DNA from 4 places in the Bradyrhizobium sp. 142 genome. Region 1 is predicted to be linked to each of the others. Evidence: predicted binding sites of a transcription regulator. Region 1 holds the regulator's gene; each other region holds the start of a gene.
The links. Region 1 encodes LexA, which represses DNA repair genes until DNA is damaged. Its sites were predicted from a motif close to TGTTCNNNNTGTGTTCNG; they were not measured.
Positions count from the first base shown of each region.

Region 2: a site for LexA is predicted at 5,967-5,984, ahead of recA (recombinase RecA). Genes of this name have one in related genera too.
Region 3: a site for LexA is predicted at 1,319-1,336, ahead of dinB (DNA polymerase IV). Genes of this name have one in related genera too.
Region 4: a site for LexA is predicted at 2,061-2,078, ahead of ruvC (crossover junction endodeoxyribonuclease RuvC). Genes of this name have one in related genera too.

Region 1 covers NZ_JADPKQ010000118.1:40,303-48,012, reverse strand. The annotation lists partial or broken gene IVA82_RS12090 (ComEC/Rec2 family competence protein) at 1-164, shown strand, start outside; gene IVA82_RS12085 (GAF domain-containing protein) at 174-1,115, opposite strand; gene IVA82_RS12080 (hypothetical protein) at 1,336-1,770, opposite strand; gene lexA (transcriptional repressor LexA) at 2,337-3,038, opposite strand; gene glp (gephyrin-like molybdotransferase Glp) at 3,214-4,425, opposite strand; partial or broken gene IVA82_RS12065 (HAD family phosphatase) at 4,989-5,613, opposite strand; gene IVA82_RS12060 (alpha-hydroxy acid oxidase) at 5,628-6,755, opposite strand; gene IVA82_RS12055 (S41 family peptidase) at 7,061-7,710, shown strand, end outside.
Region 2 covers NZ_JADPKQ010000466.1:19,819-27,528, reverse strand. The annotation lists gene gcvT (glycine cleavage system aminomethyltransferase GcvT) at 1-57, shown strand, start outside; gene gcvH (glycine cleavage system protein GcvH) at 67-435, shown strand; gene gcvP (aminomethyl-transferring glycine dehydrogenase) at 454-3,321, shown strand; gene IVA82_RS42560 (hypothetical protein) at 3,453-3,809, opposite strand; gene IVA82_RS42555 (hypothetical protein) at 3,821-4,426, opposite strand; gene recA (recombinase RecA) at 4,786-5,874, opposite strand; gene IVA82_RS42545 (hypothetical protein) at 6,299-6,502, shown strand; gene IVA82_RS42540 (DUF2798 domain-containing protein) at 7,146-7,385, opposite strand.
Region 3 covers NZ_JADPKQ010000130.1:7,306-15,015, reverse strand. The annotation lists gene IVA82_RS13110 (sugar phosphate isomerase/epimerase) at 1-2, shown strand, start outside; gene IVA82_RS13105 (Gfo/Idh/MocA family oxidoreductase) at 17-1,192, shown strand; gene dinB (DNA polymerase IV) at 1,377-2,624, shown strand; gene IVA82_RS13095 (RNA polymerase sigma factor) at 2,662-3,570, opposite strand; gene IVA82_RS13090 (hypothetical protein) at 3,591-3,899, opposite strand; gene IVA82_RS13085 (DHA2 family efflux MFS transporter permease subunit) at 4,074-5,483, shown strand; partial or broken gene IVA82_RS13080 (GIY-YIG nuclease family protein) at 5,989-6,233, shown strand; gene IVA82_RS13075 (LLM class flavin-dependent oxidoreductase) at 6,259-7,290, opposite strand; gene IVA82_RS13070 (ATP-dependent helicase) at 7,379-7,710, opposite strand, start outside.
Region 4 covers NZ_JADPKQ010000305.1:29,332-37,041, reverse strand. The annotation lists gene ruvB (Holliday junction branch migration DNA helicase RuvB) at 1-219, opposite strand, end outside; gene IVA82_RS27445 (hypothetical protein) at 216-746, opposite strand; gene ruvA (Holliday junction branch migration protein RuvA) at 743-1,360, opposite strand; gene ruvC (crossover junction endodeoxyribonuclease RuvC) at 1,503-2,030, opposite strand; gene IVA82_RS27430 (YebC/PmpR family DNA-binding transcriptional regulator) at 2,272-3,018, opposite strand; gene IVA82_RS27425 (methyl-accepting chemotaxis protein) at 3,229-4,977, shown strand; gene IVA82_RS27420 (methyl-accepting chemotaxis protein) at 5,162-6,586, shown strand; gene IVA82_RS27415 ((2Fe-2S)-binding protein) at 7,163-7,627, shown strand; gene IVA82_RS27410 (xanthine dehydrogenase family protein molybdopterin-binding subunit) at 7,636-7,710, shown strand, end outside.

The sequences.
Region 1 (7,710 bases):
ACGGCTTTGCGGTTCAAGCGGTGAGGGCGCGAGGCACGAGCCGCCCATGGTCGCCGGCCGTCGCAGGCGAGGGTGATTTCGACACGAGCCTTGCGCCGAAGACGGCCGCGCCCCGCAGCAAGGACGCAACACCATCGGAGGCCGACTTGCAGGCCGAGGATTGAGCGGAACGGCTACAGATACCAGGCCAACAGGGCTTCGAGTCCAGCATTGCCGATGACCGGCAGCGCCACCATCCGGCTCAGCCCCGATACGCGAGCTTCCGAGGCCGCGATCGAGGCGTCATGCGAGAGATCGTCGTTGAGCGCGGGCATGCCGGTTGCCCAGGCTCCGCCGATGCTTCCTTCGCCTCTGACGATGGATTTCGTCGCATAGAGCGCGGCAAGGTCGGTCTGCGCACTGCAATCGCCGGCCCGAAAGACCAGCGCCGAACGGGCCGCGTCCGGCACCCAGATCTCGAAGCGCCGCGCAATCGGCGTGGCCTGCGCGGAAAGGAATGTCAGGACCCAGGTGTGGTCGGCGCCGGTCCGGTAGGGCACGCCGACGCCCAGGTTGATTCCGACCTTGGCGGCGTCCTCCCAGCGCAGGAAGCTTTTGGCGTCGTGCAGGTCCTTGATGATCAGCGGTGCGCCCGCTTTCCAGGTGCGTCCGGGCAGGCCGAAGCCGCGTGGAAATTTGGTGTGGCGCGAGTTGAACTCGAACATGTCCGCGGCGCCATAATAGCCGTCGACGAGCCCCATCTCGTGGGAGACGTCCGGATCGTTGTGCCAGAGCTCGATCGCGCCGACATGCGCCTCGTCGTCGCCGCAGAACAGCACCATGACGGCTTGCAAAAATTCGCCGGCAAACACCGGCACCGCCACGCCGCAGGTCAGCCCCGCCGCGATGGCCTGATCGGTCCGCTTGAAATACGAGTTGGCGAATTTGGTGAGGATCACGGGGTGGCCGCTGGACCAGGCCTTGCCTGGTAGGCCCTCGTCATATCCGAAGCGCAAGTTTTCGCTTACGGCCCTGAACGCGCACAGGCCTTCGCTGTAGAGGCCGCCGCCGAATTCCAGCCGCATGCGCGTCTGGTCAGGCACCCAGAGTTCAACGACGCGAATGAAGGTCTTCATCGAGCGTGCCCGCCGCCTCAAGCTGCATCAGCATCGGCCATTTGGCCACGGAGCGGGCGTTCAAAATTCAGGCAGGGCGGCCCAAACTTCGTGCGACGTGTACGGGCGGCAGGAGCCGCCCATCTGAATTCGAGGGCCGCAAAACACTCCATCTCGCCGGCCTCGGCCGGCGATGGCAATTTCAATCCTGGCCTCGACCTTGCGGCCGGGGACGGCAGTGTCAGCCGATCGGCAAGCGGGTGACGGTCGGCTGCCTGTCGGCGATGATCTGCGGCTTGTGCTCGCGTTCGCCGACCGGCTGGCTCACCGGCAGCTGCAGCACGGTTGCGCGCTGGCCTTCGACGAGTTGCGTGACCAACACGTATTTGCCGTCGGGAAATTCGATCGCGTCGTGGTGGCGATCGGGAATGTGCGAATCGATCTTGCCGAACTTTCCGACGCGCGAGTTGACGGTACGCGTCCAGATCCAGCGATTGTCGTAGCGGACGTTGTCGGCGAAGGCGAGCTCCGTTCCCGGCAGCAGGCAGACCGCGACGGAGAGATCGGCTTCGGAGGCGAAGCCGCGCGTCGAGGTGCCGCGGAAGGTTGTCGTGACGATCGTCTCGCCGACTTCGGCCGGGCGCGTCGCGACGGCATGCAGGCTGTAGTCACACATCGGGTGCTCCTCATTCGAAGATAGCAACCCGCGCCTCTTCTGAGGCGCAGGCCTCTATCAGAGTGGAAAGTACATAAGCATCTGCTCGGTTGTAGGCAAATCTGCGGCTCGCCGCCGCAGGCTGCGATCACATTATCTTTCCCGAATCCAGTAGGAACAAAGCCTGCGTCCGTGCATTTTGCGCGGACTCGAACGTCAGCGGCCCGCTGGTGCAGACCAGCCGGAATACGGCCAATTCGGCTGCGACGTTTGTTCGACCGCGCTGTGGGCATTGCGGAATTGCGTGCTCACCGCTGTCTCCTTGCGGGCATGATGATGCGACTGTGCGGCGACGGCTTGCGAAGCGGCGCCCCGATCAAAGCGGTCATGAGCATACTCAGAATGATCTTGCGCATGGTTGTCTCCTCGGTCTCACAAGGCCGCGAAGCGATGACTGCTTCGTGCGGCGTGCCGAGGATGTAGCGCTGGAGGGGTGGCCGGATCATCTGTGCAGAACCAGAGAGACCATCCAGCCGGAGCGGACAATCCGTCCGCTCCAATGGGTATCGCGTGACCGTCGGGTACGCTCAGTATTTCCGGTACAGCCCGATCAGCTTGCCCTGAATCTTGACCCGGTTCGGCGGCAGGATGCGCACCTCATAAGCCGCGTTGGCGGGCTCGAGCGCGATCGAGGCGCCACGGCGGCGGAAGCGCTTCAGCGTTGCTTCCTCCTCGTCGATCAGCGCGACGACGATGTCGCCGGTATCGGCAGTCTCGTTGCGCTGGATCAGCGCCATGTCGCCGTCGAGGATGCCAGCCTCGACCATCGAATCGCCGCGCACTTCGAGCGCGTAATGTTCGCCTGAACCGAGCATGTCGGGCGGTACGCTGATTGTGTGGCTGCGGGTCTGCAACGCCTCGATCGGCGTACCGGCCGCGATGCGGCCCATCACCGGCACGGCAACGGGGCGTTCACCGTCGTCCGTAGACGCGCTGGAGCTCGCGCGCACCTTGCCGAGATTGCCTTCGATGACGCTCGGCGTGAAACCGCGGCGGGTGCCGGCGGCGGCCTGGAGCTCGGGCAGCTTGATCACCTCGATGGCACGGGCGCGGTTGGGCAGACGCCGGATGAAACCGCGCTCCTCGAGCGCGGTGATCAGGCGATGGATACCCGACTTCGAGCGCAGATCGAGCGCGTCCTTCATCTCGTCGAAAGAGGGCGGCACGCCGCTTTCCTTCAAACGTTCGCTGATGAACCGCAGAAGCTCGTATTGTTTGCGCGTTAACATCTCGACCAAATCCCCCGGTTGATGTCGTTCGATTCCGAGACGGCGAATTCAGCGGCGAGCCGCTAGATGCTCGAAACAAATCATGAACGGACACTATATGTTCGATATGTGTTCCGCAACTGCTTAATTTACCGTGAACGCGACAAAGTTATGGAAACGCGTGCGGTCGGCGCGTTCAAGCCGGCAGCCGCAGCACTTCGCAAGGCATGCCCGCCTCGGCCTTCGGCGCGAACGGCGCGCGCACGAGAAGTGCCTGCGCCGCAGCCAGATTCGCAAGCAGCGAAGAATCCTGATGGTTGACGGGAAGGGCGACCAGCGCTCCGTCCTCCCGCACCTCCAGATGCGCGCGAAGATAATCCTCGCGCGCATCGTTGGAACCGACATCGCGGCCGAGCACGGCGCGCTCGCGGCGGTGATGAATCACTGAGCCGCCAGACAGCGCGCGAATCAGCGGAACCAGGAACAGGAACGCGCAAACGTAGGATGACACGGGATTGCCGGGCAGGCCGATCACGCGCATCGCGCCGAGCCGTCCGTGCATCATCGGCTTGCCCGGCCGCATCGCGATCTTCCAGAAAGCCATGGAGATGCCCTCGGCCTCCAGCGCCGGCTTGACCAGGTCGTGGTCGCCGACAGATGCGCCGCCCGTCGTGATCAGGATGTCTGCGCCGCTGTCGCGGGCGCGGCGGATGCCGGAGGTGGTGGCGTCCAGGGTATCCGCGGCAATTCCAAGGTCGATGGTTTCAGCGCCTTCGCTGCGCGCTAGCGCGTGCAGGGCGAAGCCGTTGGAATAAACGATCTGTCCGGGGCCGGGTGCGGTTCCCGGCATCACCAGCTCGTCGCCGGTCGCGAGAATCGCAATCTTCGGACGGCGGCGGACCGGAAGGGAGGGCTGATTCATGCCGGCGGCGAGCGCCAGATCTCGTTCGGTAAGGCGGGTGCCCGTCCGCAGCAACACGTCGCCCTCGCGAAAATCGACGCCGGCGGGGCGGATGTGACGCCCCACGATTGCGGCTTCCTTGATCGTGATGCGCTTGCCATCCGCGCCCGTATCCTCCTGGATCACGACGGCATCAGCGCCATCGGGAACGACGCCGCCGGTGAAGATTCGCACCGCTTCGCCTGCCCCGACCGTTCCCGCAAACGGGCGGCCCGCGGCGACCTCGCCGATCAGGTGGAGTTCTGCATCGATCTTTGCCGCATCGGCTGTCCGCACGGCATATCCGTCCATCGCCGACATCGCCTGCGGCGGCTGCGTACGCCGCGCCGCGACGTCGCGCGCGAGCACGCGATGGAAGGCATCGGCGAGAGGGATCACCTCTTCGGCCAGAGGCTCTGTCCCCGCCAGCACCGCTGCGAGCGCGTCAGAAACCGGCATCAAGACCACGGGGAAAACTCCTGCAGGGCACGGTCGGACGAAGAACGGCGAAGTTCTAGCCGAGCGCGAGCGCAGAGGCAAAACGACGGCGAGGCAGGATGAATCATCGTGCCTGACTTTGCCCGGTAAGAGTAGCCGTCAGGTCCGGCGCGGCATGATCCAGACGACGAGAACGACGGGGACCAGCGTGGCCATGGCAAGGACGAGAACGACCAGAGCCACGGCCAGCATCGATCAACTCCCTGTAGGCCCGTTGGAACGGACGTCAGGAGCTTGGAGACCCTGATCCTTGTCGGGCAGCGGATCCGCCTGAGACTTCAGATCGGCGGCCTTACTGATCAGCTTGGCCGAGAGCTCCGAGTCCGAGGTGGTTCTGGCGAATTCAAGAAGGAGAGAGGCCTGCTTGGTAAGGTAGGTCTTGCCCAACACGATGATGTGTCCGTCCGTAGAAATACCGACGGACTCAATAGTCCGGAGGCGGGGCTTCCGTTCCCGGAACTCCGTATAAAATTGCGCAAAATGATTTGGTTCCTCATTTGGGACAATTTGGTTCCGGGGAACCGGGTTCCCGATCAGATCCCCAAGGCCCTGAGCGCCTCTCCGACGTCGCCGGGCGGACATGACGTGTACCGCGGTCAATCCGCGTGCCCGCGCTCCCTCGACGTTTTCGGCGAGATCATCGAAGAACACAATGCGCTTTGCCGGCACGCCGATCGCAGCCACGACATGGTCGAAGGCTTCGGCATCGGGTTTGCGCAGGCCGATGCTGGACGACAGGTAGACCTCGCGGAAATGGCCGAGCAGATCGGCATATTCCTTCGAGAAGTAGTCGACATGCGGACGGTTGGTGTTGGAGAAGGCGTAGAGCGGCATCTGCGTGGCCGCGCGCGGCAACAGCTCTGCGATATCGGGCATCTCTCCTGCGAAGATCGCGTTCCAGCCCTCCAGGAACTGTGCGTCCGAAATGCCGATTCCGAGCGAAGCGCGCAGCGAGGCGAAATACTCCGCATCGCTGATCCTGCCGACCTCGTGCAACCGGTAGGCCTCGTCACGCACATAGCGCGCGACGATGGCCTCCGGCTGGCAGCCGGCATGTCCAGCCCAGCAGGCGATCGCCTTGGAGAAATCGATGTCGAGCACGACGCGCCCGAGGTCGAACAGAAGCGCATCCGCGCTGCCGGGAGAGAGTGGGGTCATTGCATCCTTTCGGGTCAGTAGCGATACGGCTCGACGTCGAACAGCGGGAACGCGCCGAACACGCTCGGTGCATTGGTGGCGGCCGCCGGGTGCAGGCAGGACTTGTTGATCTCGGCGAACGAGGTGGCCCCCAACAGGCCGAGGCAGCGTAGCACCTCATCCTCCAGCAGCTCCAGCATCCGCGTCACGCCGGCTTCACCGGCTGCTGCAAGTGCCCAGCATTGCAGCCGGCCGATGCCGACGAGGTCGGCGCCCGCCGCGATCGCCTTGACAATGTCGGTGCCACGACAGAAGCCGCCGTCGACCATGATCCTGGCGCGGCCCTTCACGGCCTCGACGATTTCGGGCAGCACATGCATGGCGCCGCGGCCGTGATCGAGCTGGCGGCCGCCATGGTTGGAGACATAGATCCACTCGACGCCATGATCGACCGCGATCTGCGCGTCCTCGGCGGTCGCGATGCCCTTGAGGATCAGCGGAATCCTGAACTTGTCCTTGATCATCTTCACGGTCCGCCACTCCAGACCCTTCTGGAAGTCGCCGCCGGTGGCGCGCAGCCGGCTCTCGCGAACGTAACGCTTGGCGATGTCGCGTTCACGACGGCTGTAATGGGCGGTGTCGACGGTCAGGCAGAAGCCGGCGTAGCTGTGCTTCACGGCGCGGCTGACGACATCCGCGACGAAATCGTCGTCGCCGCGGACATAGAGCTGGAACAAGCGCAGCGCATCAGGCGCGGCTTCGGCGGTGTTCTCGAGGCCGGGCTCGGAGACCGAGCTCAGCATGTGCGCCGCGCCAAAGGCGCCGGCGCCGCGTGCCACGCTGGCGGCGCCTTGGGGATCGAAGATTTCGAGCGCGCCGACAGGGGCCAGCACCACCGGAAGGCGCAGCTTGCGGCCGAACTGCTCGACGGAGCCGTCGACGTTGCGGACGTCGCGCAGCACGCGCGGCCGGAAGGCGATCTCGTCCAGCGCCATGCGGTTGCGGCGCATCGTGGTTTCGGTCTCGGCGGCCCCGACGATATAGTCCCAGGCGTTCTGGTTGAGGTTGGAGCGCGCCTTTCGAATGAGTTCGTGCAGGTTCTGGAACAGCTCATTGCTGGCGCCGAGTTCGACGTTCCGTTGCGGCCGGATCCCTTCGTTCATTGTTGTCCTCCCGAGAATTTGAAGCCTTATGCCATCGCCTATCCCGTCCGGGGCTCCAAAACTATCCTAAAATCGCATGGCTGTGAGGCGTGGGCCGGCCGGCCAATTCCGGCGTGCAAGAGGCGGTCCTCGAACGTTGCCAAAAGTTTAGGTCGGGGCGAAGGGATTTTTGCGGCGTACCCGCCGGGCGGGCTCGCCGGCCTTGAAGAAACCGGAATGGTATTGTGAGAAACGGGCTGGATCGCCATTTGCATGGCGGCTCCCAAGCTCCAACAGAACCGCTAAGCAAAAAGGCCAGTCCACCCATGCGGAAAACCCTGCTGTTCCCACTGGGCGCGCTCACCGGCGCGTGTCTGACCCTCCTCGTATCCGGTCCGCATGGCGGACTCTGGGCGGCACGGGCGGCAGTGAGCGCGAACGACGCCTATTCACAGCTCAATTTGTTCGGTGAAGTGTTCGAGCGCGTGAAAGCGACCTATGTCGAGAAGCCCGACAATTCCAAGCTGATCGAAGGCGCGATTACGGGCATGGTGACCTCTCTCGATCCGCATTCGCGCTACATGAACGACAAGGCCTGGACCGAGATGCAGGAGACCACCTCCGGCGAATTCGGCGGGCTCGGCATCGAAGTCACCATGGAGGAGGGCCTGGTCAAGGTCGTTTCGCCGATCGACGACACGCCGGCGTCCAAGGCCGGCATCATGTCCGGCGACCTGATCAGCAAGATCGACGGCGACGCCGTGCAGGGCATGACGCTCGAGCAGGCCGTCAACAAGATGAAGGGGCCGGTCGATACCAAGACCAAGCTCACCATCGTGCGCAAGGGCGCCGATGCCCCGCTCGACATCGCGATCACGCGCGAGATCATCCATGTGCGCCCGGTGCGCTTTCACGTCGAGAACGGCGACATCGGCTATATCCGCGTCACCTCGTTCAACGAGCAGACCACCGACGG
Region 2 (7,710 bases), on a different contig from region 1:
CGATTGCCGCTAGCCGTCGCCGCCATGCCTTTCGTGAAAAACACCTACAAACGCTGAGGATCGAAAATGACCACGACGCTGTACACCTCCGACCATGAATGGCTGGCCATCGACGGCGACGTCGCCACCGTCGGGATCACCGACTACGCGCAGTCGCAGCTCGGCGACGTTGTCTTCGTCGAACTGCCCAAGGTCGGCCGCACGCTGAAAAAGGCGGAAGCTGCCGCCGTCGTGGAATCGGTGAAAGCCGCCTCCGACGTCTACGCGCCGATCTCCGGCGAGGTGCTCGAGGTGAACGAGGCCGTCGTGGCAGAGCCGGCACTGGTCAATTCGGACGCAAGCGGCAAAGCCTGGTTCTTCAAGATCAGGATTGCCGACAAGAGCGAACTCGGCGGCCTCATGGATGAAGCCGCCTACAAGGCGCACACGGCTTAGAGAGCGATGGAGCAAGCGATGACCGCGCACCGCAAATCCAACGGCGACACCGCCGCCACCTTCGTTCGCCGCCATATCGGCCCGTCGGCGCGCGATGTCGCTTCGATGCTGGACGCCGTCGGCGCTAAAAGCGTCGACGCGCTGATGGCGGAGACGCTGCCCGCCTCGATCCGGCAGGCCGCGCCGCTCGATCTCGGCAATGCCTTGAGCGAGACCGAGGCGATCGCGCATATGGGCGAGCTCGCCGCGCAAAACCAGGTCTTCACCTCGCTGATCGGCCAGGGCTATTCCGGCACGATCTTGCCCGCGGTGATCCAGCGCAACATTCTGGAAAACCCAGCCTGGTACACGGCCTATACTCCTTACCAACCCGAGATCAGCCAGGGCCGGCTGGAGGCGCTGCTCAACTTCCAGACCATGATCTGCGACCTCACCGGGCTTGACGTCGCCAACGCCTCGCTGCTCGACGAGGCCACCGCGGCCGCCGAAGCGATGGCGCTCGCTGAGCGGCACTCGCGCGTCGAAGCAAAAGCGTTCTTCGTCGACAAGGACGTGCATCCGCAGACGCTCGCGGTGATGCGCACCCGCGCCGAGCCGCTCGGCTGGAGCCTGATCGTCGGCGATCCCCTCATCGATCTCGACAACACGGACGTGCTGGGTGCGCTACTGCAATATCCCGGCAGCTCGGGAGCGGTGCGCGACCTCAGGCCCGCGATCGCGGCGCTGAAGGCCAAGGGCGCACTCGCGATCGTTGCCGCCGATCTGCTGGCGCTGACACTGCTCGCCTCGCCTGGCGAGCTCGGGGCCGACATCGCGATCGGCTCGGCGCAGCGCTTCGGCGTTCCCATGGGCTATGGCGGCCCGCATGCGGCCTATATGGCGGTGCGCGATGCGCTGAAACGCTCGCTACCCGGCCGCATCGTCGGCCTCTCCGTGGATTCGCGCGGCATGCCGGCCTATCGCCTCGCGCTCCAGACCCGCGAGCAGCACATCCGCCGCGAGAAGGCGACCTCCAACATCTGCACCGCGCAGGTGCTGCTCGCCGTGATCGCCTCGATGTATGCGGTCTATCACGGCCCCGAAGGGCTGACCCAGATCGCGCGCAATGTGCATCGCCGCGCGGCGGTGCTCGCTAGCGGCCTGCGCAAGCTCGGTTTCGCGCTGCAGTCCGACAGCTTCTTTGACACGGTGACGGTCGACCCCGGCGCCAAGCGCGACGAGATCGTCGCGCGCGCGACCGCCGAAAAGATCAATTTCGGCCTTGGCGATGGCGCCTTGCGCATCGCGCTGGACGAGACCACGACGCCAGCGACTGTCGAAGCGGTGTGGCGCGCGTTCGGCGGCAAGCTTGCGTATGCCGAGATCGACGCGATCACGCGCGAGGCGCTGCCGGACGCGCTGAAGCGCGCGACCTCCTTTCTCACCCATCCGGTGTTCCACGCGCATCGCTCGGAGACCGAGATGCTGCGCTACATGCGCAAACTCTCGGACCGCGACCTCGCGCTCGACCGTGCGATGATTCCGCTCGGGTCCTGCACCATGAAGCTGAACGCGACCACCGAGATGATGCCGCTGACCTGGCCGGAATTCGGCTCATTGCACCCCTTCGCACCGCGCGAGCAGGCCAGGGGCTATCACGCGCTGTTCACGCGGCTGGAAAAATGGCTGTGCGACATCACTGGCTATGACGCGATCTCGCTGCAGCCGAACTCCGGCGCGCAGGGCGAATATGCCGGCCTGCTTGCGATCCGCGGCCATCACGCCGCGCGCGGCGAGGCGCATCGCAAGATCTGCCTGATCCCCTCCTCCGCCCACGGCACCAACCCGGCCTCCGCCGCGATGGTCGGCATGGACGTGGTGGTGGTCGCCTGCGAGAAGAACGGCGACGTCGACGTCAATGATCTCCGCGCCAAGGCGGAGAAACACTCCAACGATCTCGCCGCTGTCATGATCACCTATCCCTCGACCCACGGCGTGTTCGAGGAGCACATTCGCGAGATCTGCGACATCGTCCACGGCCATGGCGGCCAGGTCTATCTCGACGGCGCGAACCTCAACGCGCAAGTCGGTCTCTCCAGGCCCGGCGACTACGGCGCCGATGTCAGCCATCTCAATTTGCACAAGACCTTCTGCATCCCGCACGGCGGCGGCGGCCCCGGCATGGGCCCGATCGGCGTGCGGGCGCATCTCGCCCCGTTCCTGCCAGGTCATCCGGCGACAAAGGTTGATGTGCCAGTCGGCCCGGTCTCCGCCGCGCCGTTCGGCTCGGCCTCGATCCTCACCATCTCCTACATCTACATCCTGATGATGGGCGGCGAAGGATTGAAGCGCGCCACCGAGATCGCGATTCTCAACGCCAACTATGTCGCGGCACGGCTCGATGCGCACTTCCCGGTGCTCTACAAGAACGAGAAGGGCCGGGTCGCGCATGAATGCATCGTCGACCCACGCGCGCTGAAGAACACGTCCGGCGTCACCGTCGACGACATCGCAAAGCGGCTGATCGACTACGGCTTCCACGCTCCCACCATGAGCTTTCCGGTGCCGGGCACACTGATGATCGAGCCGACCGAGTCGGAATCCAAGGCCGAGCTCGATCGCTTCTGCGATGCCATGATCGCGATCCGCAAGGAAATCGCCGAGATCGAAGCCGGCCGGTTCAAGATCGAGGCCTCGCCGCTGCGCCACGCCCCGCACACCGTGCACGACATCGCCGATGACGATTGGAATCGCGCCTACACCCGCACTGAGGGCTGCTTCCCCGCGGGCACCTCGCGCACTGACAAATACTGGTCGCCGGTGGGACGCGTCGACAACGTCTATGGCGACCGCAATCTGGTGTGCTCGTGCCCGCCGGTGAGCGATTACGCCGAGGCGGCGGAGTAATCGATTAGTAGGGTGGATTAGCCCGCGGCTGCCGAAGCGCAGTTCGCTGGGCGTGAGCCCACCGGCTGATCCGTCGGCATTGGAGAGAGAGCTGGTGGGTTACGCTGCGCTAACCCATCTACCGTCCTGCCTCAAGGCGCCACCAACGAACGGCTTTGCGCATCCCAGCGCCACAGCCGCTCGTTGGTCAGTTCGGTGCCGCCCCACCAGCGACGCATCGGGTTGTGGCGGGCGAAATCGTCCTCGCCGGCGACAACCGCTCGCCCAAGCTCAGTCAAAGCGACCTGGCTCTTGCTGTAGCGGTGATAACGAGCCGTTTCGTCCTTTTCAAACGGCGGCTCGCCCAGTCCGAAAATCAGCGGCGCTGGGCACTGGGCCAAATCGTCCATCAATTCGCCGGCCTCGCTCTCATTGAACATTTCTCGATGCCGCGCTGCCGCGCGCGCCACCTGAGGGTCGGTGCAGCCGTCTTCGATGTAGTCCAGCATGGCCATTTCGCTCACGCCAAGGCCTGTTGACACGTCAGGTAGCTCCTCGAGCGGAGCGATAGGGCCGGCCGCAGTCGAGGAAAGAGCGCCAGATCCTTCATCAAGAGATCGAGACGGGGCCCGGGCGTCGGCGCGCACCAGGCCTGCCAAGTGCGGCTCGCTAGTGCCAGGTGATTGTCCGTGACTTTGAAGGCCGGCAGCTTCCATTTTGCCACGGATTCCGCGCGGTAGTTCGCAACCGCATCATCCGTATGCATCAGGCTCAGCTTCGTCGTGATCTCCTTGTAGGGGCGAAGCAGGTCAAGCAGCCAGACAAGCACGAGCTGATCGTTTGCTTGCGGATCGACCCACACTTCGATCGAGTCGAACTTCGCGCAGAGCTCGAAAAGGCTGACATCTCGTGTGCCGAAACCATTCAACGAGCACCGGGGAGCGTCATCAAGCCAGTGATCGCCGGGATTGCAGTGCTTCGCCGAACGCGGCTCCAGCCCCATGAGAAGATGCTCCGCGGAGGGCAGACTGTCGCAAACGAAGCGCAGAGAAAAGCCGAGAGTGAGGTTCGCTAAACGTGTTGGCTGCAATTGAAGTGGCGCTCGATCATTCGTCGCCAGGATCAAATGTGACATGGCCGTCCTCTGAACGCCCTTACTTTTTCTTCGGAAGAGAATCCCAGCGTAGCGAGAGAATTGCGCCAATTCTGGCGATCGATCCGAGCCCTTGCAGGACGATCATCATCAGGATGGAATATCTGCGCGTGCGTTTGGCGTGTTGCGTTTGAACAATAAGCATGACCACCCATCAACTCATGAACTGATGCAAAATATCAGCAACCGAAGCCTAGGCCCCGCCCCGGCCCCAAGATGCAACCAGTGAATGTATCTGAGCCAAGAGCCGCCCAAAACGAAACAGGCGCCGAAGACGTCGGCAACTCAACGTCCTCAGCGCCCGCTCCTCGCGAAAACTCTACTGTTAAGGCTTACTCGTCAGCCGGCTCGTCGCCGTCGGCGTCGCGCTCGGGGGTGCCGGCCAGAATCTGCTCGGCGATCAGGCCGGAGTTCTGACGGATCGCGGTCTCGATCTTGGCGGTGATGTCCGGATTGGCCTTCAGGAACGCTTTCGAATTCTCGCGGCCCTGGCCGAGACGCTGGCTGTCATAGGAGAACCAGGCGCCGGACTTTTCGACGATGCCGGCCTTGACGCCGAGATCGAGGATCTCGCCCATCTTGGAGACGCCCTCGCCGTACATGATGTCGAATTCGACCTGCTTGAACGGCGGCGCCAGCTTGTTCTTCACCACCTTGACGCGCGTGGTGTTGCCGACCACCTCGTCGCGCTCCTTGATCGCGCCGATGCGGCGGATGTCGAGGCGGACGGAGGCATAGAATTTCAGCGCGTTGCCGCCGGTCGTGGTTTCCGGCGAGCCGTACATCACACCGATCTTCATGCGGATCTGGTTGATGAAGATCACCATGGTGTTCGATTTGTTGATCGAGGCCGTCAGCTTGCGCAGCGCCTGGCTCATCAGGCGGGCCTGGAGGCCCGGCAGCGCATCGCCCATCTCGCCCTCGAGCTCGGCCTTCGGCACCAGCGCCGCGACCGAATCGATCACCAGCACGTCGACCGCACCGGAGCGCACCAGCGTGTCGCAGATTTCCAGCGCCTGCTCGCCGGTGTCGGGCTGGGAGATCAGGAGCTCGTCGATGTTGACACCGAGCTTGCGCGCATAGACCGGGTCGAGCGCGTGCTCGGCGTCGATGAAGGCGCAGATGCCGCCCTTCTTCTGCGCTTCCGCCACCGTGTGCAGCGCCAGCGTGGTCTTGCCCGACGATTCCGGCCCGTAGATTTCCACGACGCGTCCCTTCGGCAACCCGCCGATGCCGAGCGCGATGTCGAGCCCGAGCGATCCGGAGGACACCGCCTCGACATCCATCGACCGGTCGTTCTTGCCGAGCTTCATCACCGAGCCCTTGCCGAACTGACGCTCGATCTGGGAGAGCGCAGCGGCCAGAGCTTTACTCTTGTCCATGGAAGATCCTTCGACGATACGCAGGGCAGTGGTGGACATTGGGTCGTGCTCCTTATGGCGAGGATTCGCTAGAGGGACAAACGGTGGGTGGGGCGGGCCGGCGATAAAAACAATGTACCCCATTTGTTCTTGGTTCGCAATATGTTCTTTTATGGGGCGCGCCGGCCTGCTTCCGACTTCGGTGGCCTAAGTTGAATTTCAAAGTGGCCTAGGTTGGTTTTGGACCTGCATCTTTCCAGTGGCCGCTTTCGCGCTGATGACGTCCGCTTGATCGTCACCGATCTGGGCAGTGTCTTGTTCGGCTAGACCGCTCGCCTCCGGCACAACGTGGCCGGAGAGAGCCGTGCCCAAGTTGAATTTTGGCTTGTTCCAGTTCGATGTGTTTTGGAACCAAGCGGCGCACGCGGGCATAATAGGATCGAGGTTTCAATTCCTACGGTTGATCCGCATCCACAGGCTAGCCATGACGCATCGTCGCCGGTTCAAACAGAGTTCCCCCCTCGAAGAACGCTTGGCCGAAGAAGCCGAACGGCTGAGACAGGAAGCCTGGAAGCTGCCCCCCGGCTCCCTGCGGGAAACCCTCCTCCGCAAGGCCAGGCAGGACGAGACCACGGCTCATATCGCCGAGTGGCTGACCTCACCCGGGTTGCAGCCGCCCAAGCCATAGACCGGGCTCACGGGCTGCCTCGGTTGGTCTTCCCCCGTTCGAAGACCGCGACTGCGGACCAAGTACCTAATACCCATTCGTCGCCAACCGCGGGGGCCGAAACCGGCCGCAGCTTTGCATGGGGTTGTTTCGATATTTTTGAACCCTGGCGGCGACCAAACCTGCTCGCGCGGATCCGCGCTCGGGGCCGCATCGTCGCTGTTCGTCGTGCCGGTCTAGATCAGCGCCAACAGCACGATGCCGATCACCAGCACCACGAAGCCAGCCGCCGTCGCGGCGGCGAATGACCGCTCTACATTATCCATGATGCCACCCCGTTGTCGGCGCACCACGTTTCCCCCATGGCTTCGCCGAACGGACGGAATTTCGCCGACGGGTGTGTCGTAAGTTGTGCAATCGGGTGTTCGAATTGGGACGTTGGAGCGCCTCAAAAAGCTCCCTTCCTTCACCCACGCGGCGCCATACTCGGTCGACGCGCGCACCGCTCTCTGTGGTTCGGTCGGCGTGCTTGTCAGGCTGTCGTAAGCTGCGCCAGCTACGATGGTCCGGCTTATGGTGTTGCAAGCCCAGCACCTCAGCCTCCAACAACCTCTCGCCCCGCTTGGCTCTCCCCAAGCGGGGTTTTTTCGTTTCCGCAACCTGCTCAGCCGGTCCCCTCTTCCCGCGTCAGCCGCAGCGCGAACGCGCGGATCGCGGGCGCCGCCAGCAGCACGATGGGCAGCATCGCCGCCCATGCAACCAGCCACGAGATTGTCCAATGTTGAACGAAGAGCATCGCGCTTTGCGCCGGAAAGCTGGCAATCCCCGCCGCGATCAGCGAGGTCAGGCCGGACTGGATGACGCCGAAGACGAAATGACTGTAGCGACGGGGAATGCCGAGCATGATGCGCCCATGTTGCCTTCGCCTATCTGGCAAGCAAGGCATGTGCCGTGGATCGCAGGAGGGCGGCTTGGTCACCGGCTTGCGGTCATTCCCTCTGCGCGATGGGAACCGCGGTTTTAGCGATTCACCCACCGAACCTGTCCGTGGTTCTCCGACCATGAACAGAGTTCCTGGGCCATCTGCCCGAGTTGCGGTGGAACGCGTCGGCAGGGACTTGGCCGCTGGCGACGACGGCTCCAGGCGCGCCGCAAGCTTTCCGCTCCCGCGTCTTTCGGAATCCGATTTCGTTTGTTGCGAGCCGCGCGTATTTTCGAGATTTTCGTGA
Region 3 (7,710 bases), on a different contig from region 1:
GAGCGAGGAGCAACAAATGGTTATTGAGGCAAGCAGCGGGGGCGGCGGTCATGCTCGTATCCGGCTGGGCATGGTCGGCGGCGGTCAAGGGGCCTTTATCGGCGCCGTCCATCGTATTGCCGCGCGTATCGACGACCAGTTTGTGCTGACGGCCGGTGCGTTGGCGTCGGATCCGGCCCGAGCAAAAGCCTCGGCGCGGGAGCTCGGTATCGCCGACGACCGCGCCTATACCTCTTTCGAAGAGATGGCGAAGGCGGAGGCCGCGCGCTCTGACGGCATCGAGGCGGTCTCGATCGTGACCCCCAATCACCTGCACGCCCCGGTCGCCAGGGCGTTCCTTGAAGCCGGCATCCACGTCATCTGCGACAAACCGCTCACGACGAGCCTCGCCGAGGCGGAGGAACTGGTTGAACTGGTCAGGAAGACGGGCAAGGTCTTCGTCGTGACGCACAACTACACGGGCTATCCCATGGTCCGACAGGCTCGCGCCATGGTGGCGAACGGTGATCTCGGCGAGATCCGGCTCGTTCAGGCTGAATATCTGCAGGATTGGTTGACCGAGCGGTTGGAAGCAAGCGGCCATAAGCAGGCCGCGTGGCGCACGGACCCGATCCGTTCCGGTGCTGGCGGTTGCATTGGCGATATCGGCACCCACGCCTACAATCTCGCCTGCTTCGTCACAGGTCTCGAGCTTGAGGAACTGCTCGCGCAACTTTCGACCTTCGTCGGCGGCCGGCGCCTCGATGACGATGTCCAGATTCTCCTCAAGTGGAAGGGCGGTGCCAAAGGCATGCTTTGGGCGAGCCAGGTCGCGGTCGGCAATGAGAACGGCCTGACGCTGCGCGTCTATGGGACCAAGGGTGGGCTCGAATGGGCGCAAGAAAATCCGAACTATCTCTGGTTCACGCGTTACGGGCAGCCCAAGCAGCTCCTGACCCGCGGCGGTGCCGGGGCCTTGGTCGAGGCGGGCCGCGTCACCCGCGTGCCATCGGGCCACCCCGAAGGATATCTTGAGGGTTTTGCAACGATCTATGCTGAGGCAGCGCGCGCCATTCGTGCGGCACAGGCCGGCAAAGCACCGGATCCGGCGGTGATTTTCCCGACCGTCGAGGATGGCCTCGCCGGCGTGAAGTTCATCGACGCCGCGGTGAATTCGTCTGCAAGCAATGGCGCCTGGGTTCGAATGACGTAGATGCCGATGCTTCTGTTGAGCTGGTTCTGTCTCCATAGCGGTGCCGGTCGCGTCTTACGACGCGTTTGACGGCCGGCCATGCTTCAGTCCGACAGGTTCGCAGGCCGGCTTGACACTCACTGCTGATGTTCTCATTATGTTCCATCAAAAGAGTTTCCTCGAAACGTGACGGACGAACGGTCGGATGGCGACGACAGCCACCATCCTCCATGCGGACCTGGACGCCTTTTATGCTTCGGTAGAGCAGCTGCTTGATCCTGCGTTGCGCGGCAAAGCCATCGCCGTCGGCGGCGGAGTTGTACTTGCCGCGTCCTACGAGGCTAAGGCGTTCGGAGTTCGCGGAGGGATGCCGGGACGGCGAGCGCGCGAGCTCTGTCCGCAACTCACATTTGTGAGCGGGCATTTCAAGGAATATCAGCGGCTGGGCGACGCCGCCATCAAGCTGATCGGCGATTTCACGCCTATGGTGGAGCGGATTTCAATCGACGAGGCCTTCGCCGACGTTGCTGGTTGTACCCATCTGTTCGGTCCACCCGACGAAATTGCGAGGACAATCCGCCAACGCGTCCGGGCTGAACTCGGCCTGCCGATTTCGGTCGGCGTGGCTCGCACCAAGCATCTTGCAAAGATTGCCTCGCAAGTGGCCAAGCCCGATGGGCTGGTGGTCGTCGATCCTGACAGTGAGTTGCAATTCCTTCACGATCTGCCGGTCGAGCTGATGTGGGGAGTGGGCCCGGTCACAAAAGCCCGGCTCGCCGAGATCGGCGTGCTCACAATCGGAGACTTGGCGAAGACACCGGGAGGCTCGCTTGAGGGGCTACTCGGTCCTGCGGCAGGAGAGAAGCTTGCAGCGCTGGCGTGGAATCGCGATCCACGCGAGGTCAAGGCTCACCGCCGCGCCCGATCGGCGGGAGCACAATCGGCGATCGGCAGGAAGCCTGCCGAAGAGCGGGTGTTTCGACCAACCCTGCTTCATCTTGCAGATCGAATCGGCACCCGGCTCCGGGCCAAGGGCAGGCCGGGCCGAACCGTGACGGTCCGCGTTCGCTTCGCCGGCCTGAACTCAGCTACGCGCTCGGTAACGCTCGCCGCGCCTATCGCGGCGACCATGATCCTTGCCGAACTCGCCGAGGACCTGGTGCGTGCCGTCCTTGCAGATCACCCTGACGAGAAGACCATTTCGCTCCTCGCGATCTCCGTCTCGCATCTCGAGGAGGACTGGGATCTCGAGCTGGAGCTTCCGCTTGGGCTTCGAGATGAACCGCGCCGCCCCGGCAGCAAAATAGGCCTGGCGCGTTGGGCGGCCGACCGTGCCGTCGATAAGATCCGCGATCGTTTTGGATGGGATGCGATCGGATATGGCTCCGTGGCGCTGGGCATCTCGCGTTCGGTTCCTGACGAGTTTCGCAAGCTCGCCGAAAAGGACTTGTGATGGTCATGGGAAGCTTGCAGTCTGCCCGGTTGGGCTGCTATCGCCTGATGTTGTCCTGGTCAACTTGGACATCAGCCTCATCGGCGACGTACGCGGCATGCCTGAAGTCCCGGATCCTAACGACTTTGCCCGCCGACCAGCCGAGCAGAATGAAGTATTTCGGCTTTGCGCCTAGGGGCGCCATGGGATCGAGCACCAAGATGGCCGGACGGCCCTCGACGAGGCCGGGTACGAGGTGCCAATCATTGATCTTGGCGTAGTTGCCGAAGTAGCGGGACACCTCGGCTTTGCCATCCAGCCGGGACTTGTTCACCAGATCGAGCTTGACGTCCTCGGCAATCATGGTGCGGATCGCATCGAAATCCCGCGCATTGAAATGGTCGACATAGTTGGCAAGCCGCGCGCGGTCGGCTGCCGATAGACGCGGACGCGGCGCATCGTCGGGTTCCTCAGCAAGTTCGCGCAGCCTCGCGCGCCCGCGATGCAACGCGCCCTTTACTGCGGGCAGTCTCCAGTCCATGACATCGCAAATCTCTTGAAGCGAGCAGCCGAGCACGTCCATCAGGATGACGCTTGCGCGTTGGCCAACCGGCAGGCGCATGAATGTGCGCAGGCTGGTCGCGGCGATTTGGCGGCTTGCGACGGTATCGATCTCGTCGACGATCATGTCCACCTCCTGAAGCGAATGCAGTGCCTCCTGCCGGTTGCGACGGCGCAGGAAATCGAGCGCCGTGTTGTGGGCGATCCGGAACAGCCAGGCCTCCGGATTGCGGATCGGGCCGGCCGTGGAGGCCGCCTCCACAGCCTTCATCAGTGCGTCCTGCAACACGTCTTCCCCGTCGATGGCGGATCCGACCATGCGCGCGCAATAGCGGTGCAGCCGCGGTCGCATGGTTAGCAGGACCGCCGGAATGTCGTGTGCTGCGACTTCCTGAGCTGAATTCATGATGCCTCCATCACCAAGCCCTATGGCTCCGCCAGTATGCGATAGTTGCCGACGACGATAGCACTATTACGGGTCGGCGGCTCGGCGCAGCGGTCGCGTAGCCCGCTCTGAAACGCCTGAAAGGCCGCAAGCTTCGGGATCGGTGACGAGTCGTCCTCGACGGTTGTTTCGACAATGTGGATGAAGCTGTTGTCCTCGAGTCGCAGCGTCAAGTAATGCACGCCATCTGGTTGCGCCGTCTTCAGCTCGGCAAACACCGCCTCGACCAACTCGGCATTCTTGTCGGCCATTTCGGGTCTGGTCTTGTAGCGGATCACTGTTCTTCTCATGGTTGCCTCCTCGCCTCGGCCGCAGCACCACTGCGGCTTCTCAACCACGTAGGACGTCTGTCCTGGCCCAAAGGATGCGGTCCGGACAATTCTTTTTGAGGCCGCATCCTGGGGCCCTTTTGCTTCGTCCTCCGTGCGACGGCGCCGTTCGGGCGTCAGGATGGAGTTTACGAGATGCAAGACGCTTCCAAACCCGCGGGGAAGACCTGGGTCTTCGCTCTGACCTCACTCGCCTCGTTCATGATAGCGTTGGATGCCTTGGTACTTACGACGGCGTTCGCAGATATCCGCACCGAGTTCTCAAGCACGGTCGAGACGCTGCAATGGACCGTCAATGCCTACAATCTCGCATTCGCCGTGTCACTGCTGTCCGGGGCCGCGCTCGGCGACCGGTTCGGCCGGCGCAGGATGTTCGCTGGTGGCATCGTGCTGTTTACACTCGCTTCCGCCGCTTGCGCGCTGGCACAGACGGTCGAGTGGTTGATCGCGGCGCGTGCAGTGCAGGGCACCGGGGCGGCCCTGGTGATGCCGCTTGCGATGGCGATCCTGAGCGGTACGTTCGGGCGCGAGGAGCGTGCAAAAGCGCTCGGCATCTTTTCCGGGATTACCGGCTTTGCATTGATCGTCGGGCCTGCGATGGGTGGCCTGTTCACTGAACAACTTGGCTGGCGCTCCATCTTCTGGATCAACCTGCCGATTGGCGCGATCGCAGCCACGTTGGTACGGGCGCGTTTGCGCGAAAGCTTTGGACCGGCCGCAACACTCGACATCATCGGGTTGGCGCTGGTCGCGATTGCGTCACTGGCCTGGGTCTGGAGCCTCATGCGCGGCAACACCGTCGGCTGGACCAGCGCGGAAGTCGTAGGTGCGATTGTCGCTGGTCTCGCCTTCGCGGCCGCGTTCCTGATCTGGGAGTCGCGCGCCGCCGCGCCGATGGTGCCGTTACGGCTATTTGCGTCACGGCCGTTCTCCGCGGCGCTCGCGCTGAGCCTCCTGTTTTATGCCGCGATGTATGGGGTGCTATTTTTGCTGCCGCAGTTCCTGCAAGTGACCCTGCATTTCGGCGCTTTCGGCGGCGGGCTGCGCCTGTTGCCATGGACCGCGACCCTGTTTGTGACCGCCCCAATAGCGGGCGCGGTGGTCGGCAAATTCGGCGAGCGGCCCTTGGTGGTGACGGGACTCATCATGCAGGCCATCGGGCTCGGCTGGATCGCCTTGATCGCCTCGCCCGATGCCAGCTACGGCGCGCTCGTCGTTCCGCTGGTGGTTGCTGGCGTGGGCGTATCCATGGCAATGCCGGCAGCGCAAAGCGCCATCCTGAGCTCGGTCTCGTTGCCTGAGATGGCAAAGGCCTCCGGTATCTTCAATATGGGCCGGTTTCTCGGCGGTATGTTCGGGATTGCTGCGCTGGTTGCCACGTTCGCGGCGAATGGTGCAATGGATAGCCCGGCGCATTTCGCCGATGGTTTTGGGGCAGCGATGACTTTGGCGGCGCTGCTGTCGCTGGCCGGCGCGTGGATCGGCCTTTTGCTGCCCGCTCGAGAATTGGTGTCCACCGCCTCGGCGCCGCAAAGAATAGGGTGAAACGAGCGTGAACAAAACGAAATGGCGCCCACGACGTCGAGCAGTTTCAATGACTGAGAAGTTGGACACTTCGTTCGGGACACAGGTGACGGCCGCTTCGGACGGCCATGATCAGCGAACGTCGGTATTGGTGGTTGCAGGTCCACGATTGAACCTGCGGCGGGATCATCGGTCGAGGGGCAGGGAGGAAAGGGCGGCCTTCTGTTTTGTCATTTGTGGGTGACACCCTCGCTTGATTGGATCTGGTTGGACGTCGGTTGCAGGAGCTAGCTTAAACTGGCCCATGATGGACTGGACTGACCCACGCTAGCTGACGTTGGCGATCCCTGGATGGAATTTGACGAAGCCCCAACCACGAAGCCGATCGAGTGCGCTGAGGTCGCGCGCTCAGTCCCTAAAATCAAAATGCTGAGGTGTAGTGGGTGTCGAATGAACTGGCAGTTCGCGTGCCTTTAGCCAAAGCTCTTGATGCCGTCCGAAGCCTTGGCGAAGGAGGACGGTGTCCATGCACAATGTCTATCTTCTGGAAAGCGAAACTTTCGGCGGTCAGCGCTACATCGGCCTGAAGACGGATCTTAGGCAACGCCTTGCGGATCACAACGCTGGTAAATCACCACACACGTCGAAGTACAACTCCTTGGCGACTGATTACGTATGTGGCCTTTTCCGAGATCGAGAAGGCGCGAGCCTTCGAACGTTATTTGAAGTCAAGGTTCGGGCCACGCCTTCGCGAAAAAGCGGCTCTGGTGAGCCGATGCGAAGACGGACTGCCGGCTTATCCCATCATCTCCCTGACCATCGGCACCACCTTGCGCCCATAAAGCTCGATGCTGCGCATCAGCTTCTCATGCGGCAGCGATCCGGCCGAATACTTCAACTGGAAGCGCGAAATGCCAAGCACCTTTGCGGTTGCCGCGATTTTTCGCGCGACGGTTTCCGGCGAGCCGACATAGAGCGAGCCGTGCTCGGCCTCGCTGACGAATTCGTCGCGTCCCATCGGCGGCCAGCCGCGCTCCTTGCCGATGCGGTCGCGCATAGCCTTGTAGTCGGGCCATAGCTCCTCGCGCGCCTCTTCATCGGTCTCGGCGACGTAGCCCGGCGAGTGCACGCCAATCGGCTTTGCTTGGCGGCCAAATTCCTTGAAGGCGCGGTGATAGAGATCGACGTAAGGCGCAAAACGTGCGGGATCGCCGCCGATGATCGCCAGCATCAAGGGCAGATCGTAATGCGCGGCGCGCACCACTGATTGCGGACTGCCGCCGACACCGATCCAGGTCTTCAGCGTGCCGTGCTCGACCGGCGGATAGACGCGCTGGTCCTTCAGCGGCGGACGCAGCTTGCCTTCCCAGGTCACGGGCTTTTGCGACAGCAGCGCGATGAACAGGTCGAGCTTCTCCTCGAACAGCGCCTCGTAAGCCCGCAGATCGAAGCCGAACAGGGGAAATGATTCGGTGAATGAGCCGCGGCCGAGGATCACCTCGGCGCGTCCGTTCGACACCGCATCGAGCGTGGCAAAGCGCTGGAACACGCGGATGGGATCGTCCGAGCTCAGCACCGTCACGGCCGAGCCGAGATGGATGCGTTTGGTGCGCGCCGCGATCGCGGCCAGCACGGTCTCGGGCGAGGAGATCGCGAAATCGGCGCGGTGATGTTCGCCCAACCCGATGAAGTCGAGGCCGAGCTCGTCGGCCAGCACCGCCTCATCGACGACGTCGCGGATCACCTGCGCATGCGCAAGCATGGCGCCGGAGGCATCCCTGGTAACGTCGCCAAAGGTATCCAGTCCGAATTCGAGCGGTGCGGTCATCGATCAGGTCTCTGCGGGGAAGATGGCTGAGACTTAAGGGATGACCGCTTTACCACAAGGCGGCTTTCGGAAATGCTCGGTTTCCGTTTTACCGCCACATCCCGCGCATCCGCGCGCCGATGTCGACCTTCGGGCCTTGCGCCGCGGAGCGCGCCGCGCCGGCGGCGGCCTTCGGCCAGGCGGTGCGCTCGAACAGATAGACCAGCTGCTCCGGGATGAAGCGGGTGCGCGAGGCATAGACGTGGCGGTCGCCCTTGGCGGCCTGGCCGTGGGTGAAGAAGCGCTGCGGCACGACGAGGTGCAGATCGTCCTTGGCGCGCGTCATCGCGACATAGAGCAGCCGGCGCTCTTCCTCGAGCTCGGCGCTGGTGCCGGCGCCGAGATCGGAGGGCATGCAGCCGTCGACGACGTTGAGCACGA
Region 4 (7,710 bases), on a different contig from region 1:
GATCTGCGCCAGCGTGGTTTTGCCGAGGCCGGGTGGACCGACGAACAGCACGTGATCCAGCGCCTCGCCGCGCTTGCGCGCCGCCTCGATGAAGATCGAGAGGTTCTTGCGCGCCTGCTGCTGGCCGACGAAATCGGACAGCGACTGCGGCCGCAGCGCAGTGTCGCCGACATCATCGCTGCGGCGCTCGGGCGTGACGATGCGTGGGGGTGTGGTCATGCGGGCAGGATAACACGATGCAGCGGTTTCGCGAGCCACCAGCACAGGCTAGCCGGAATGACGGCGAGGATGGCAAGCATCGCCGAAAGCTTAAGCGCCTCAGGCGCGGAACGGACACTCGGCAAGATCACCGCGGAGGTTTCGGAGGGCACAATGAACACGCCCAACGCGACGAAGCCGGCCGCGGCCACGGCCGCGGCGAGCCACGCCATCCAGATCATGTTGAGATCGGCGTAGACCACAGCCAGCGCGAATATCAAGCCGGCGATGACTGCAGGAAGGAAGGAGGCAAGAACCGTGGCGATGGCCAGCAGCACGACCGCGATCGAAAGCAGAGCGCGCAGCGCCTCCAGATCGAGGAGCGCAAGAAACATCTGCAGCATCGCGGCACCGAGCGCTGTCACCGTCACCGAAACCAGCGCGGCGGTTGTCAGCGGCCCCACAACGGAGAAAATCACGACGATACCGGCCACGCGCGAAAGGCGACGAAACAGGGCGGCGACGGGATTGGCGTGGGCCGCGATCACTTTGACAGCTCCTTCAGGCCCAGCCGAATGAGCTGCGCCGTCTCGGCGCTCTCGCCGGCACTGCGCGCGGCCGATGCAATCGCCGCTGCCGCCTGCGGCTGGCCATAGCCGAGATTGACCAGCGCGGAGATTGCATCCGCGACGGGCCGCGGGGCGCGCTGGTCGTCGACAGCGCCGGCAAGATGCACCACCGCCGGATCGACATTGGCGAAGGCCGGCGCCTTGTCCTTCAATTCGGTGACGATGCGCTCCGCAACCTTGGGACCGACGCCAGGCGTGCGCGCCACCGCGGCCTTGTCGCGCAGCGCAATCGCATTGGCGAGGTCGGACGGCGACAGGGTGCCGAGCACGGCCAGCGCGACCTTGGCGCCGACGCCTTGCACGGTCTGAAGCAAGCGAAACCATTCGCGCTCCTGGTCGGTGCGGAAGCCGAACAGCTTGATCTGATCCTCGCGGACGTAAGTCTCGATCGACAGCACTGCGGCTTCGCCCGGCGCCGGCAGATGTTGCAGCGTGCGCGCCGAGCAATGCACCTGGTAGCCGACGCCGCCGACGTCGAGGAGCACATAATCCTCGCCGTAGGAATCGATCAGGCCCTTGAGCTTGCCGATCATATTGATTCCCCGGCGGCGGCAGGCAAGTCTCGCTGGTCATGGCCGGGCTTGTCCCGGCCATCCACGCTTTTGACATCGGCAAGAAAGCACGTGGATGCCCGGCACAAGGCCGGGCATGACGACGGTGATGCGTGGCGAACAATCATATTCCCACCACCTTCAGCCGCAGCGCCGTGCTCTGGCGATGATGAGCGTGGGTGATGGCGACGGCCAGCGCGTCGGCGGCGTCCGCTGACGGCGGCTCGGCCTTCGGCAACAAAATCTTCAGCATCATCGCGATCTGCTGCTTGTCGGCGTGGCCGGCGCCGACCACCGTCTTCTTGACTTGGTTCGGCGCGTATTCGGCGACACTGATGCCGAACATGGCGGGCGCCAGCATGGCCACCCCGCGGGCTTGGCCGAGCTTGAGCGTCGCAACCCCGTCCTTGTTGACGAAGGTCTGCTCGACCGCGGCTTCCACCGGCTTGTGGGCGGAGAGAACGGCCGCAAGGCCCTCATGAATCGCGAGCAGGCGGCTTGCCAGCGGCAGGTCGTCCGGCGGTTCCACCGAACCGCAGGCGACATAGATCAGGCGATTGCCCTCGGACTCGATCATGCCCCAGCCGGTGCGGCGCAGGCCAGGGTCGATGCCGATGATGCGAACGGGGACGCGAATCGGGAGCGCGGTCATGGACCAGTGATAGCGGCTGGCCGGAAGGAGCGAAACAGAAACAGAACGGAAGTAACAGAGGAAAGAGGGCTCCGGTGCCAGAGTCCGCGCTGCAAGCCACAACACACGCCGTCATACCCCGCGAAAGCGGGGTATCCAGTACGCCGCAGCTTGTCCGTACCCCATCACAGTCTCTGAAATATTGGGTCGCCCGGTCAAGCCGGACGATGACAGCGGAGATTGCGCGGCTATCTGACGGGCCCTACCCGCCTATCTTCGCCATCAGCGCGTCGGAGACCTCGAAATTGGCGTAGACGTGCTGGACGTCGTCGTGCTCATTGAGCAGGTCCATCAGCTTGAGCAGCTTCTCGCCGGTGTCGTCATCGACGGCGATCGTGTTCTGCGGCTTCCAGATCAGCGCGGCCTTGCGCGGCTCGCCGAATTTGGCTTCCAGCGCCTTGGCGACGTCGCGATAGCTTTCGGTCGAGGCGTAGATCTCGTGGCCGCTCTCGCCGGAGACGACATCGTCGGCGCCGGCCTCGATCGCCGCATCCAGCACCGCATCGTCGGAGGCGACGCTGCGCTCATATTCGATGATGCCGGTGCGATCGAACATGAAGGACACCGAGCCGGTTTCGCCGAGATTGCCACCGGACTTGGTGAAGAAGGAGCGGATGTCGGAGGCGGCGCGGTTGCGGTTGTCGGTCAGGGCCTCGACGATGACGGCGACGCCGCCGGGGCCATAGCCTTCGTAGCGAATCTCGTCATAGTTCTCGCTCTCATTGCCGAGCGCCTTCTTGACGGCGCGCTCGATATTGTCCTTCGGCATGTTCTCTTGGCGCGCCGCGGTGATCGCCGCACGCAGGCGCGGATTCATGTTGGGATCGGGCGTCCCGAGCTTGGCCGCAACGGTGATTTCCCGCGCCAGCTTGCCGAACAGCTTCGACTTCTGGGCATCCTGCCGCCCCTTGCGGTGCATGATGTTCTTGAATTGGGAATGTCCGGCCATGCGTGGTCTCTTGGTCTCTTACGGGAAGCGTCCGCCAGCGAGAGTGGGAAGCGCGGCCTTATAGGCTGCCAACCCGCCGGAATGAAAGGGTCTCTCATACTTTAAGGTAATAGCGTAGTGGCTCGTGTCCAGATGTCAGGCATCGTTAACCCTGACTTCATTTCGGCTTGCGAAAATAGCGTCCGCCCGTCCCCCGACAAGAGAGACCTGATGGCATTCGGACTGTTTCGGAAACGTCTGCCGGATTTGGCCGCGCCTATGGCAGCCCCGCCGGCTGCGCAGCCGGCCGCCAATTCCGAGCCTGCGCCAGCCGCCGAGGGCGATTCGGCCAGGGAAATCCTCGAACTGTTGGAACTCGAGCTGGGAGGGATGATTCGCCAGCTCGAGCGTGCCGCCAATTCGGTGGCCGGCGGCGCGGAGGCGACCGCGGCGACGCTTGCCGATATCCGCCAGCGCACCGACGCACTGACCGGCCGGACCAATTTCGCGCAATCGAACGCCTCTACCTTCGCCCAGGCCGCCGACAAGTTCACCCAATCCGCGCACGGGATCGGCGCGCAGGTCCGCGAGGCCGGCAAGCTCGCCGACCAGGCCAGCGCCGCTGCGCAGGAGGCGCGCGCCAATGTCGACCGGCTGCGCGAGTCGTCGGCGGCGATCGGCAATGTCGTCAACCTGATCGCGCAGATCGCACGGCAGACGACGCTGCTCGCGCTCAACTCGACCATCGAGGCGGCGCGCGCCGGCACTGCTGGAAAGGGCTTTGCAGTCGTCGCCACCGAGGTCAAGGCGCTCGCGGTACAGACCCAGGGCGCAACGGAAGAGATCACGAAGAAGATCGACGCGCTCCAGCGCGACGCCGCCGGCTCTGCGGACGCAGTGCACCGCATCTCGCAGGCGATCGAGGCGATCCGCCCGGTGTTCGACACCGTCAACGGCGCGGTTGCCGAGCAGAATGCGACCACCGGCGAGGTTTCCAGCAACGCCGCCAGCGCGTCGCAGTTCATCATCTCGGTCGGCGAGAGCGCGGCGGAGATCGATGCCGCGACCAAGGCCGCCTGGACCCACGGCGAGAACGTCGCCAGTGCCGGGAAGGCCGTCACGACTTTCGCGCAGAAGCTGAAATCGCGGTGCGCGATCCTGCTCAGGCAGAGCGAGCACGACGATCGCCGCAAGACCGAGCGACTGCCCTGCCATCTCAAACTCGAAACCGCGCGCGGAATCTTGCCGGTCTACGAGATCTCAATGGATGGCGTGCTGATCGGCGGCGCGGACGCAGGCCGTCTCGCAGCGCAGGCGATCATCGACGGCAGCCTCGAGGATGTCGGGGCCTGCCGGCTGCGCGTGGTCGAGCAGACCAAGGCCGGCGCCCGCACGCTATTCGTCAGCCCCAATGCCGAACTGAGCGAGAAGATCGAGGACAAGCTCTGGTCGATCCACGAGGAGAACACAGAGTACGTCACCCGTGCCATGGAGGCGGGCACCGCGCTGACCAGGATCTTCGAACACGCGGTTGCGCGTGGCGAGGTCAAGATCGACGACCTCTTCGACACCGATTACGTCGAAATCGCCGGCACGAATCCGCAGCAGTACCGCACCAAATATCTGGACTGGGCCGACCGCGCGCTGCCGCCGTTCCAAGAGGCATTTTTGGCGAAGGAGCCGCGCATGGCGTTCTGCGCCATGGTCGACCGCAACGGCTTCCTGCCGGTGCACAACAAGATCTATTCGCATCCGCAGCGGCCGGGCGATGCCGCCTGGAATACGGCCAACAGCCGCAACCGGCGGATTTTCAACGATCCGGCGGGGTTGGCGGCGGCGCACAACCTGCGCTCGTATCTGGTACAGAGCTATGCGCGCGACATGGGCTACGGGAACACGGTCATGATGCGCGAGATCGACGTTCCGATCCGCGTGCAGGGCCGGCACTGGGGCGGATTCAGGACGGCCTACAAGCTCTAGCGCAAGTTTCGAAGAGGCGAGCCGCAGCTTTCGCGCGAACAAGGACCTGAAGCGCGATGATATTTCTTCGCGCTCGAGTGCACGTTCAGGCAAGACGCCAGGCGCGAATCATCCTTTAGAGTCGGAATTGGAATGGGAATGCGCGGAGGGCCGGCGAACGGCTCTGACTGGAGGAAGCCCAAACATGTCCGTCGCGCAGCTTGCAGTATTGGACACCGGATCGAACCGGACACTGGCCGAGCGCCTCATCGACCAGCTTGCCGACCGCATCGGCGGCCTCGGCGTGGAGCTTGCCGACATCGCCGGCAACGTCCAGGAGGTCGCAAGCCGTGTTGCGAACCAGTCTGAACGATTCCATCACCTCCAGAAGACGGCCGAGAGGATGGTCTCGGCCAACCACGACATCGCCAATGCATCGCAGGCGGTGCAATCGACCACCTCGGCTGCGGTCGGCGAGATCGCCCAGTCACGCAACGCCGTCGACACGGCGGTCAGCCATATCGCGGAGCTCGTCGCGGCCGTCGGCCGGATCGAGGCGCGGCTCAGCGCGGTCGGCTCCGCGCTGGCTCAGGTCGCCAAGGTTTCCGGCTCGATCGAGGCCATTGCCAAGCAAACCAACCTGCTCGCGCTCAACGCAACGATCGAGGCGGCGCGCGCCGGCGATGCCGGCCGCGGCTTCGCCGTGGTCGCAAGCGAAGTGAAGAACCTCGCAGAGGCCACCCGCCAGGCGACGCACCAGATCTCCGACACCGTGCGCGATCTCGACGGCCAGATCGAAGGCCTGATCGGCGAGAGCAGCGACGCCTCGCTGCGTGCCAAGACCGCGGGTGAAGGCGCCCAGCAGATCTCCGACATCATCTCACGCGTGCAGCGGGGCTTTGCCTCGGTGGAAGCCGAGATCGATAGCGTCACGCGCGCCGCGACCTCCAATCTCGGTCACTGCGACACCGTCATTGGCGAGCTCAGCGAACTCGCCAAGGGCGTCGACCTCTCCTCTCGCGATCTCAAGAATGCCGACCAGCGGGTGACAAAACTGCTCGACACCTCCGAAGGCCTGATCGCACTGATCGCCGACAGCGGCGTCGAGACGTCGGATGCCTCCTTGATCCGCGCCGTCGTCGATACCGCAAAGCAGATCTCGGCCGAGTTCGAGGCCGCGATCGACCGCGGCGAGATCACCCTCGATCAGCTGATGGACGAGACCTATCGGGAGATCGCCGGCACCGATCCCAAACAATATCTCACCAGCTACGTCGAATTCACCGATCGCGTACTGCCCGCGATCCAGGACCCGATCCAGCAATCCGATCCCCGCATCGTGTTCTGCGTCGCCTGGGCCAAAGGCGGCTATCTGCCGACCCACAATCCGAACTACCGCCTGCCGCAGGGCAAGGACCCGGTCTGGAACAACGCCAATTGCCGCAACCGCCGCCTGTTCACCGATCGGGCGGTGCAGAAGGTCGCGGCGAACACGAAGCCCTTCCTGCTGCAAACCTATCGCCGCGACATGGGCGGCGGGCAGTTCGTGCTGATGAAAGACCTGTCGTCGCCGATCATGATCCGTGGCAGACACTGGGGCGCATTCCGGATGGGCTTCCGGCACAGCTGACGGCCGCCGCGATGCGCATCGCGCCACAGTGCTGTGGCGCTCCTGCATCAAAAAGCGGCAAAACAACCCCATGCACAGTAGCCGGGGCGCGCGGAATCAATGGCTTAGGCGCCTGATGAAGCGGTTGGCTTAGGCGCCTGGTAGAACCCGTTGCCCCGTCGGGCAAAACAGGCGCATGATGCCATCATCGCGCAGGCTGGCTATCGCATCGCAGATGCAGCGATTGGCCGTTCTGATTGATCCCGTCAGAAGCGCACCGTGCTCGCCGTCGCCTGACTTTCCCAATCGCACGAATATCGACATCGCATGATTTTGCGCATTCGCACGATCATCTGCGGCGATCAATGACGCATGGGAAGAAAACACCTCAAAACATGACGATTATCATATCAATTAGCCCAAAACCGATGCAGCGATCGCCGCACAAATTCGTGAACGTCATGGCCTGACGCGCTACCTGCGCAAATATGCATTGCCAGGAATTTCGACGCTTCGTCGTTTCGCACTGGTATGATTATGGTCGCGCCAATTCGCCGACCCGATCGCCGCAAGCGATCGTCGAGCAAGGGGATGCATATGGCACAAACTCTAACCATCAACGGCGAGACGAAATCATTCGACGCGCCCCCCGAGATGCCGCTGCTATGGGTGCTGCGCGACATCCTCGGGATGACCGGCACGAAATTCGGCTGCGGCATCGCGCAGTGCGGCGCCTGCACGGTGCATGTCGACGGCAAGGCGGTGCGCTCCTGCGTGCTGCCGGTCAGCGCGGTCGAGAACGGCGCCATCACCACCATCGAAGCCGTCGGCAACACGCCGTCGGGTGCGAAGGTGCAGAAAGCCTGGCTCGATCTCGAAGTGATCCAGTGCGGCTACTGCCAGTCTGGCCAGATCATGGCGGCCGCGGCGCTGCTGGCGGAAACGTCGCATCCCGATGATTCCGACATCGACGCCGCGATGGCCGGCAACATCTGCCGCTGCGGCACCTATGTGCGTATCCGCGAGGCCATCAAGCAGGCCGCAAACGGCCGTCAGTCGTGAGGTCCGCCATGATCGCAGACAATTCCCTTCAAGGCGTCTCCCGCCGCACGCTTCTGACCGGCGGCCTCGCCGCCGGTTTCGTT